One region of the Bradyrhizobium sp. HKCCYLS3070 genome, then DNA from elsewhere that is predicted to be linked to it. Evidence: riboswitches for the same ligand, from Rfam matches in the RefSeq annotation. Region 1 holds a riboswitch; each other region holds the start of a gene.

Region 1 (3,270 bases):
GTGGAGAGAGCGAGCCATCAACTTAGACCGCGCCCCGCTGCAGCAGCGAGCGCGCTCTACCGCCCCTTCTCCGCCCTGCTCAGCAGGAACACGCCCTGCTCGCCGAACATGTTCCAGAACCACCAGGGCATCGCGACGCGCAAGGGACGGCCGTAACTATCAAGCGCGACGGCGCGCTCCATCTTGACGCCGATCTCATCGCAGAGCTGCACGAAGTCCTTGATGGTGCAGAAATGGATGTTCGGCGTGTCGTACCAGGTGAAGGGCAGATTGTCGGTTCGCGGCATGTGGCCGCCGACGAGCAGTTGCAGGCGCAGCCGCCAGAAGCCGAAATTCGGAAAGGTGACGATGGCGCGACGGCCGATGCGCAGCAGATTCTCCAGCACGACCTTGGGCTGCCGCGTCGCCTGCAAGGTCTGCGACAGGATCACATAGTCGAACGCATCGTCGGGATAGTCGACGAGATCGGTGTCGGCGTCGCCCTGCACCACCGCGAGCCCCTTGGCGACGCAATGATTGACGCCCTCGCGCGACAGCTCGATGCCGCGGCCGTCGATGCCGCGGCTCTCCAGCAGCTGCAAGAGATCGCCGTCGCCGCAGCCGATGTCGAGCACCTTGGAGTCGCGCTCGACCATGCCGGCGACCAGCAGATGATCCGGCCGATAGGCCAGCACCTCGCCGCCGGAAAAGCCGTTCAGCGGCAACACGCCCTGCATGCTCATGGCTCAGCCTCCGTTCGCGGCGTTGAGGCCGCGCGCCTTGCCGGCGGAATCGAGAAAGGCGCTGGCGATCTCGAAGAACTCGGGGACGTCGAGCAGGAACGCGTCGTGCCCCTTGTCGGTCTCGATCTCCGCGAACGACACCCGCGCGCTGGAGGCATTGAGCGCATGCACCAGCGCCCGCGATTCCGCGGTCGGAAACAGCCAGTCGCTGGTGAAGGACACCACGCAGAAGCGGGTCTTGATGCCGCGGAACGCCGCCGCCAGCACGCCGTCATGATCGACGGCGATGTCGAAATAGTCCATCGCCCGCGTCAGATAGAGATAGGAGTTGGCGTCGAAGCGCTCGACGAAGGACGAGCCCTGATAGCGCAGATAGCTCTCGACCTGGAAATCGGCGTCGAACGAGAACGTCGGCAGTTCGCGGTCCTGCATGCGGCGGCCGAACTTGCGATGCAGGGCGGCATCCGACAGATAAGTGATATGCGCGGCCATCCGTGCCACCGCGAGGCCGCGATGCGGATGAGTGCCCTTGTCGCCGTAGCGGCCGTGGTCCCAGTCGGGATCGGCCATCACGGCCTGGCGGCCGAGCTCGTGGAAGGCGATGTTCTGCGCCGAGTGCCGGGTGGCGCAGGCGATCGCGAGATTGGCGAACACGCGGGTGGGATAGGCCACTGTCCATTGCAGCGCCTGCATGCCGCCCATCGAGCCGCCAACCACGGCGAACAACGTGTCGATGCCGAGATGATCGATCAGCATCGCCTGCGCGCGCACCATGTCGGGGATGGTGATGATCGGGAAATCGAGCCCCCACACCTTGCCGGTGGCGGGATTCAGCGAGGCCGGGCCGGTCGAGCCCATGCAGCCGCCGATCACGTTCGAGCAGATGATGAAATAACGGCTCGGGTCGAGCGGGCGGCCAGGGCCGACCAGCGTCTCCCACCAGCCGGGCTTGCCGGTGACGGGATGGCGGTTGGCGACGTGCTGGTCGCCGGTCAGGGCGTGGCAGACCAGGACCGCGTTGGACCTGTCGGCGTTGAGTTCGCCATAGGTCTGGTAGGCGATCTGGAACGGCGACAGGTCGACGCCGCAATCGAGCCTGAGCGGCTTGTCAGCGCCGAACTGCGCGACCAGCGAGCTCGGATGATCGACCTCGTGCGAGCGCTCTTCGGGCGCAATCGTGCGCAGCGCGGAGGTGGGTTTCGGCGTCAGGCCTGTCATGTCTCTCACCCCGGCCATCCGGCAAGGGCTCCCGAACCACGTGACATATCAGGCCATGAAAAACCCGGCCTGAACTGGGGTTCGGCCGGGATCGATAACGTCCCCGGCCTGTTTAGCGAGTTTTTTAACGTGGCTGCAAGCCGGCCGGCTCAAATGACCACGGAACAGGCAGAAACTAGTCCCGCGGGCGCTCCGCGTCAAGGCAAGCTGGGGTTGACCGCCGATCGGGCGCCCCACGGCTGCAAACCAGCCAAGCCTAGGCGGCACAAGGTAAACTTGCTGTTGCGCGCGTCTCCCGCATCGGAGAGAACGACATCCGTTCCAGTCGGCCGCACGTTAACCGGTGGCCTGCGAAGAGTGACCAGCCCATGTCCAACCCACCGCCTGCCCCGCCTTCGCTTGCCGATTTGCGCAAGGAGATCGACGCGATCGACGAGCAGGTCCATCAGCTCCTGATGAACAGGGCCGACATCATCGACCGGCTGATCAAGGTCAAGAAGACCCAGGAGGTCGGCTCGGCATTCCGGCCGGCGCGAGAGGCCGACATGATGCGGCGCCTGGTGCAGCGCCATCGCGGCATCCTGCCGCTCGACACCGTCGAGGGCATCTGGCGCGTGATCGTCTCGACGTTCACTTACGTGCAGGCGCCGTTCTCGGTTCACGCCGACGTGTCGGTCGGCGAATCCGCGATGCGCGATTCCGCCAGGTTCCATTTCGGCTTCGTGGTGCCTTATGTCGCCCATTTCAGCGCCCAGGCCGCCGTCGAAGCCGTGGCGCGCTCGAAGGGCGATCTTGCGCTGGTGTCGACGACATCGGGGCATACGCCGTGGTGGATCACGCTCGAGCCCGTGGGCGCGCCGAAGATCATCGCCCGGATGCCGTTCATCGAGCGTGCCGACCATCCGGCGGCGCTGCCGGTGTTCGCGGTGTCGCGGGTCGCCGACGACGCGCTCGTGCTGGAGGTCGAGACCTGGAGCATCCGCGTCTCCGGCTGGAATGCGCAGGTGTCGCGCGCGCTGTCGCCGCTGGCCGACGTGGTCGCAGTGCCCGATACCGCCTTCGACGGCGCCGCGCTGCTGGTGTCGATCGAGGCGCCGTCGAACCTCGACAAGATCAAGGCTGCCCTGATCGCGGCGGGCGCCTCGGTCCGCTCGACGGCCCTCGTCGGCGGCCATGCGAAACGCTATACGGTTCCGAGCTGAGACGCCTCGCGCCAGTGATGATTTTCCGGAGTTGATGATGAACCGCCCCGTGCCGAACCCCGGCATCCTCGACATCGCGCCCTACACGCCGGGCAAGAGTCCCAAGCCGGAGCCTGGCCGCAAGGTTT
Region 2 (3,270 bases), on a different contig from region 1:
CGATCTGCCGGTCGACGAGACGCCGGCCGAGCCGGCGCGCACCTTGCAGCCGGCCTGACCGCAGCCATCGCACTCAGTCGAGGACCCATGACATGCCGCGCTTTGCCGCCAACCTCACGATGCTGTTCAACGAGCTGCCGTTCCTCGACCGCTTCGCCGCCGCCAAGGCGGCCGGCTTCGGCGGCGTCGAATACCTGTTCCCGTATGATTTCGACAAGGCCGAGCTGCGCGAGCAGCTCGCGCGTCACGGGCTGACGCAGGTGCTGCACAATCTGCCCGCCGGCAATTGGGCCGCGGGCGAGCGCGGCATCGCGATCCTGCCGGATCGTGTCGATGAATTCCGCGACGGCGTTCGCCGCGCCATCGAGTATGCGAAGGCGCTGGATTGCCGCCAGCTCAACTGCCTCGTCGGCATTGCGCCCGACGATGCCGATCCGCGCGAGCTCAACCAGGTGCTGGTCCGCAACCTGCGCTTCGCCGCGACCGCACTGAAAGCGCAGGGGATCAAGCTGCTGATCGAGCCGATCAACACGCTCGACATTCCCGGCTTTGTCCTCAACCGCACGGCACAAGCGCTTCAGCTGATCTCGGAGGTCGAGTCCGATAATCTGTTCGTCCAGTACGACATCTACCACATGCAGATCATGGAGGGCGATCTCGCCCGCACGATGCAGAAGCATCTCGCCCGCATCGCCCACATCCAGCTCGCCGACAATCCGGGCCGCCACGAGCCCGGCACCGGCGAGATCAACTACGCCTTCCTGTTCCGCCACCTCGATGCGATCGGCTATCCCGGCTGGATCGGCTGCGAGTACAAGCCGCAGACGACGACCGCGGAGGGACTTGGCTGGCTGACGGACCGGGCGATCGTTCCCGCGAACTGAGTTTACTACGTGCCATTCAGCCCGGGTTGGCCGCCGAGGAAGATGCCGCCGCTCCGGTCCCTTCACGCGAGGCTTATGGATTGCATCGAGCGCTACAGGATGGCGCAGCTTCAGTGTTGTAGCGCGTGAGTTTCACTCATGCCTTAGCAGCCACGACAGATGCCGTGAATTTTTGTGTCAATCTTCTTCTGCTCGTCGACCCACTCGGCAGGCCATTGTCCGCCTGCCCAAGGCAACTGCTTCCTGTTGGCAAAGTTGATGGGGACCGTAAAGGTGAAGCTATCGTCGCTCATCTCTGCGGGCGGCTCCGGAAATGGTTCCGCTCGCTCAATCATACTTAGGGCCGCCGTATCGAGTAGTTCGGAGCCGGCGCTTTCCACCAGTTCTCTGGAAATCAGTTTCCCCTGCCGATCAATGACAAACTTGACCTTGGCCGTGCCACTTTGACCGGCCGCCCCTGGCGGAAACGTTCTCTTGCTCACTAGCAGTATTACAATCTTCTTTTTCCACGCTTCGCGAGCGCTTGCCTGAGCGCCGACACTTTCTGTTTGCGCATATGAGAAAGACGCCGAAGCCAGTAGCAGTACGAACAGACCGGCCAGCGAAGGACTTCTAGCGTTCATAGGGAAATTTCATCACACGCGAAGATAATTCACAACCAAAAATTGCCGGTATGGCGCAGTTGCGCGAAGTGCCCGTCTCGTACGTCGCCAGCGTCGGCTGAAAAGGTCCGCGTTGGGCCAGGAGCGGCCGCGCGTTGTTCCTCAAACTGGGGCGTGCTTGCCAAGCTCGATAGTGCCCGCTATCGTCAACTCCAACATCAAGAGTTGGGCCGACGCCCAGCGCCAACCTGCTCCCCGAGCAAGGTGGCTTTCTTCCTTCGGAAGAAGATGTGGCCGGTCCGGCAACTAAACGGGACAAGCCACCACGGCGTCATGCGCTCCTCTCTTCGAAGAAGGGGACGAGAATGACTGTCGATAGAATCGAAATTGAGCCGGCCGATGCAAGGTCCCAGGACCTGATTGACCTCGTAACCGCGCTGGACGATTTCTTAAACAAGGTCTGCGGGGTGGAAAGGAATCACGGCTCTCCAATTGATCGGCTAGCGCACGACGACACGCAAATGTTTATCGCGCGGATTGCCGGACAAGCCGTTGGCTGTGCGGGGCTGCAGGTGTTCGCGGATGGTACCGGAGAGGTGAAGCGCATGTATGTCGTCACCGAGGTTCGGACAACTGGAATAGGCAGCAGGCTCTTGACGCGCGTCGTGGAAGCGGCACTGACCGCCAAGCTGCCGGTTCTGCGGTTGGAAACCACGGAATTTCTTCCCGATGCCCAGAGGCTCTATCGGGCGAAGGGGTTCGTTCCTTGCCCAGCGTATGGCCCTTACGTTTCCAACCCGATCAATTTGTACTTCGAGAGATGGCTGACGAAATGATCGTCGAGGGCGATGTGCCGACAAGGAATAGATGATCAAGTCTGCTTTTAGATTGCTCAAATTCCCATAGCGCTTGCCGCGCCAGCCCGCTCAACATGCGCGGTTTCCTCCCTTGGAGGCTTTCGGACGCCGGCCGCCCGAATATGCCGCGCCGCCAATTATGCGGCCGGCATCCGAAACCCTTCACAACAGGCGACATTGCTGCGCTGGCTTGGTATGCTGATTGAAGTTTTCGAAGCGGTGCCTGCGGAAATGGGGGTGTGGTTTGGAAGAACGGAACAGAATACTCTTGTTCGGCGGCACCAAGGGCGAGACGGCCATGTTCATGCTGTTTGACGAAAGCGATCATGCGCGCGCGCATTGTCGCCTTCGGTGCGAATATCGAGATAAGACCATTGAAAGCACTGCAACCGACTTCTTCCAAGCTCTCTGCGATGTTCGCAATCTATTAGCTCAAGATGGTCTCATCCCACTTTGCTACGGAGCAAGCCTGAACGTATATCCTTCAGGAATGGCGAGGGATATGGGGCAGGGCCTCAAGGCCTACAAGATGACGATGGGGCGGCACGCGCGAAGGGAAGACCTCGTCGATATATTTTCCGAAGGTCCCGATGTAGTACCTGCTTCAGTTGCCGCACAAGAGCAGTTTTGGCGTGACTGGCTCGTGTCGCCGCGCACCTAGGCGTAAGTTCCGGTACGGGTCAAATGCAACCATTGAGGACCTTGGTCGCCTGCCTCCGGTCGAGACCTGAAAGCGAGCCGAGCTTTCATCTGTTTGGACGGTTCGGGACGAACAGCCGACATCTTTAATGCGTCTTTTCATCTTCGATTTTGACCACCATGTGCTGCGCTAGGCCGGCGCCCGAGGAGCCGCGGAAAAAAATCTCCGGTTGCTTGTCGGCCTGGCCAACGGAGAATCGTCCTCGGAACGGACAACCGAGGGCATTG
Region 3 (3,270 bases), on a different contig from region 1:
CCGTGTTCGCGATGATGTTGGGCCAGGCCAGCGACAGCAGGGTGCGCAGGATGGGTCCGTCGACGAGCTTATTCCGGACCGGCTTCTCGGGGGGCGGCAACGCACGCCCCTCGCCGACCGGATTGTCGGCCAGGCCGATCTCGGACATCTCAGCTCCCCGCTCGGCCGCGCAGGCCGCGGCCGTGTTATCGTTCGATTGCTCTCGCTTTCCTAGCACGGCGCTGGCGCGCGCCCTGTGCGGCAGGCGCATTGGGGGTGCGCGGCAGACGCAGCCGCGCTCAGAGACGGAAATGCTTGGAGAGCTTCAGGCCCTGGGCCTGGTAGTTGGAGCCGATGCGGCTGCCATACATCGCATTCGGCCGCGCCAGCATCTTCTCGTAGACGAGACGGCCGACGATCTGGCCGTGCTCGAGGATGAACGGCACCTCGCGCGAGCGCACCTCGAGCACCGCGCGCGAGCCCTGCCCGCCGGCGCCGGCATAGCCGAAGCCGGGATCGAAGAAGCCGGCATAGTGGACGCGGAATTCGCCGACCAGCGGATCGAACGGCACCATCTCCGCGGCGTAGTCCGGCGGCACCTGCACGGCCTCCTTGGAGGCCAGGATGTAGAACTCGCCGGGATCGAGAATGAGGCTGCCGTCGGTACGTGCCTTGATCGGCTCCCAGAACTCCTCGACCGGATAGCCGGCGCGGCGGTCGACGTCGACGACGCCGGTGTGGCGCTTGGCGCGATAGCCCACATATCCGTTCGCATTGCTGCCGGACAGGTCGACGGAAAGCGCGACGCCGCCGGTGAGATCGGCATCGTCGCGATCCACCAGTCGCTCGGCCTGGTGCAGCGCGATCAGTTCGTCCTCCGACAGGACCGCGTCGCGATAGCGGAAGCGAACCTGGGACAGGCGCGAGCCCTCGCGCAGCAGGACCGGGAACGTCTTCGGGCTGATCTCGGCATAGAGCGGGCCGTGATAGCCCGCGCCGATCATGTCGAAGCGTCGCGTGCCGTCGGCGATCACGCGGGTGAACACGTCGAGCCGCCCGGTCGAGCTTTTCGGATTGGCGGCCGCGACGATGTCCTTGGGCAGCGCCAGGCTCTCCAACAGCGGCACGATGTAGACGCAGTTGGTCTCCAGCACCGCGCCGTCGGCAAGTGCGAATTCGTGCAGCTTGAGCTCGTCGATGCGCTCGGCGACCGTCGCGCCCGGCCCGGGCAGGAAGCTCGCACGCACGCGATAGGCGACGTCGCCGAGCCGCAGATCGAGGCTCGCCGGCTGGATCTGGCTCTCGACGAAATCATATTCGGGGATGATCAGGCCAGCCTCCGTCATCGCCACGATCATGCGATCGGGGAGGATGCCGTGGGCGTCGGGGCTGAGCGAAAACGGCAAGACCTGATCCTTTGCAGGCGCCGGAACGGCGGCTTATGGAGCCAATATAGGGTCTTTTGACCGGTTATCCGATGGCTGGCTTGACGGAAAGGCCGGTTGCGACTATGAGCACGACTTATCCCGTGGTGATTTGAGCCGGCCGGCTTGCAGCCACGTAAAATAAGTCGCTAAACAGGCCGGGGACGAATGTGATCCCGGCCTTGAGGTTTTGTCCCAGGCCGGTTTTTTTGTGCCCATCGCTCAAGGCGGTGGCCACGATGGAGGTCACATGTCGAAGTCCCCCGCGAAGGCGCCGGCGTCGTTCGCCCACTATCGTCCCGAAACGAGGCTGGTGCATTCCGGCACCTTGCGCTCCGAATTCGGCGAGACCGCCGAGGCGCTCTATCTCACCCAAGGGTTCGTCTACGCCACCGCCGAGGAATGCGAGGCGCGCTTCAAGGGCGAGGATCCCGGCTTCATCTATTCGCGCTTCTCCAATCCCACCACGGCGATGTTCGAGCGCCGCATGATCGAGCTCGAGGGCGCCGAGGCCTGCCGCTCGGCCGCAACCGGAATGGCCGCGGTCACCACGGCAATCCTGGCTCCCCTCCGTGCCGGCGACCACGTCGTCGCGGCCAAGGCGCTGTTCGGCTCGTGCCGCTACGTGGTCGAGGATCTCTTGCCGCGCTACGGCATCGAGTCGACCCTGGTCGATGGGCTCGACCTCGCCCAGTGGCAGAAGGCGGTCAGACCCAACACCAAATCGTTCTTCCTGGAGAGCCCGACCAATCCGACGCTCGACGTGATGGACATCCCCGCCATCGCCGAGATCGCGCACGCCCATGGCGCGCGGCTGATCGTCGACAACGTGTTCGCCACCCCGATCTGGCAGAGCCCGCTCGCGCTCGGCGCTGACGTCGTGGTGTATTCCGCGACCAAGCACATCGACGGCCAAGGCCGCTGCCTCGGCGGTGTGATCCTGTCGTCGGAGGCGTTCATCGCCGAGCACATCCACAATTTCATGCGCCAGACCGGCCCGTCGATCTCGCCGTTCAACGCCTGGGTTCTGCTCAAGGGTCTGGAGACCCTGGCGGTGCGCGTGCGCGCGCAGACCGAGACGGCGGCGAAAGTGGCTGACTTCCTCGCCGCGCATCCGAAGATCTCGCGGCTGATCTATCCGGGCCGCGCGGACCACCCGCAGGCGGCGACCGTGCGCAAGCAGATGCGCGCCGGCTCGACCTTGGTCGGCTTCGAGGTCAAGGGCGGCAAGGCGGCTGCGTTCCGTACGCTCAACGGCCTGAAGCTCGCGCGCATCTCCAACAATCTCGGCGACGCCAAGACGCTGGTCACGCACCCGGCGACGACGACGCATCAGCGGCTGACGCCGGAGGCGCGCGCCGAGCTCGGCATCAGCGAGGGCTTCATCCGCTTCTCCGCCGGACTCGAGCATGCCGACGATCTGATCGAGGATCTGGACGCCGCCCTGCGGGCGGCGTAGCGAATGGCGAATAGGGAGTAGCGAGTAGTGGATCTCTTCCCTATTCGCTACTCGCCATTCCCTACTCGCTTCTGATCACATCGGCCGATAGGTCGGCACCTCGGCCGGTGCGTTGATGCCGAGCTTGACCTGGCCGACCGAGCGGATGATGTCGTCGCCGAGCAACTGGGCGAAGCAGGCATAGCCCCAATCGCTCATGTGCAGGCCGTCCGAGATCACGAACTCGTTGATCGGGATCGCCTGGCGCTCGTGCCAGTCGCGCATCACCTCGAAGCGCGGGAAGATGCCGGCGTGATGCAGCTCGGCAATACGCCCGAGCAGCTTGTTCATGCGGCTGGCGTTCTCCGAGCGCTCGTTGACGCGCGGCGAATATTGCAGGTCGACCAGCACGACATCGGAGGCTGCCGC

Evidence for each region. A riboswitch is a leader RNA that binds a small molecule or an ion and turns the genes downstream of it on or off. The one in region 1 is predicted to bind S-adenosylmethionine.
Region 2: it holds a riboswitch for S-adenosylmethionine, as region 1 does, so the genes downstream of both, ACQR03_RS31465 (GNAT family N-acetyltransferase) here and metX (homoserine O-acetyltransferase MetX) in region 1, are expected to answer to the same signal.
Region 3: it holds a riboswitch for S-adenosylmethionine, as region 1 does, so the genes downstream of both, ACQR03_RS22035 (O-succinylhomoserine sulfhydrylase) here and metX (homoserine O-acetyltransferase MetX) in region 1, are expected to answer to the same signal.

What each region holds. Positions count from the first base shown of each region.
Region 1 covers NZ_JBNPTI010000024.1:314-3,583, forward strand. Annotated here, with positions in the region: gene metW (methionine biosynthesis protein MetW) at 57-722, opposite strand; gene metX (homoserine O-acetyltransferase MetX) at 726-1,940, opposite strand; SAM riboswitch at 2,032-2,111, opposite strand; gene ACQR03_RS32920 (chorismate mutase) at 2,309-3,142, shown strand; gene hisC (histidinol-phosphate transaminase) at 3,180-3,270, shown strand, end outside.
Region 2 covers NZ_JBNPTI010000019.1:12,176-15,445, forward strand. Annotated here, with positions in the region: gene gcl (glyoxylate carboligase) at 1-58, shown strand, start outside; gene hyi (hydroxypyruvate isomerase) at 93-884, shown strand; gene ACQR03_RS31460 (energy transducer TonB family protein) at 1,028-1,507, opposite strand; SAM-I-IV-variant riboswitch at 1,697-1,806, shown strand; gene ACQR03_RS31465 (GNAT family N-acetyltransferase) at 1,852-2,322, shown strand; gene ACQR03_RS31470 (hypothetical protein) at 2,642-3,004, shown strand.
Region 3 covers NZ_JBNPTI010000007.1:145,030-148,299, reverse strand. Annotated here, with positions in the region: gene ACQR03_RS22045 (MATE family efflux transporter) at 1-148, opposite strand, end outside; gene ACQR03_RS22040 (2'-deoxycytidine 5'-triphosphate deaminase) at 279-1,385, opposite strand; SAM riboswitch at 1,498-1,577, shown strand; gene ACQR03_RS22035 (O-succinylhomoserine sulfhydrylase) at 1,654-2,862, shown strand; gene ACQR03_RS22030 (GDSL-type esterase/lipase family protein) at 2,938-3,270, opposite strand, start outside.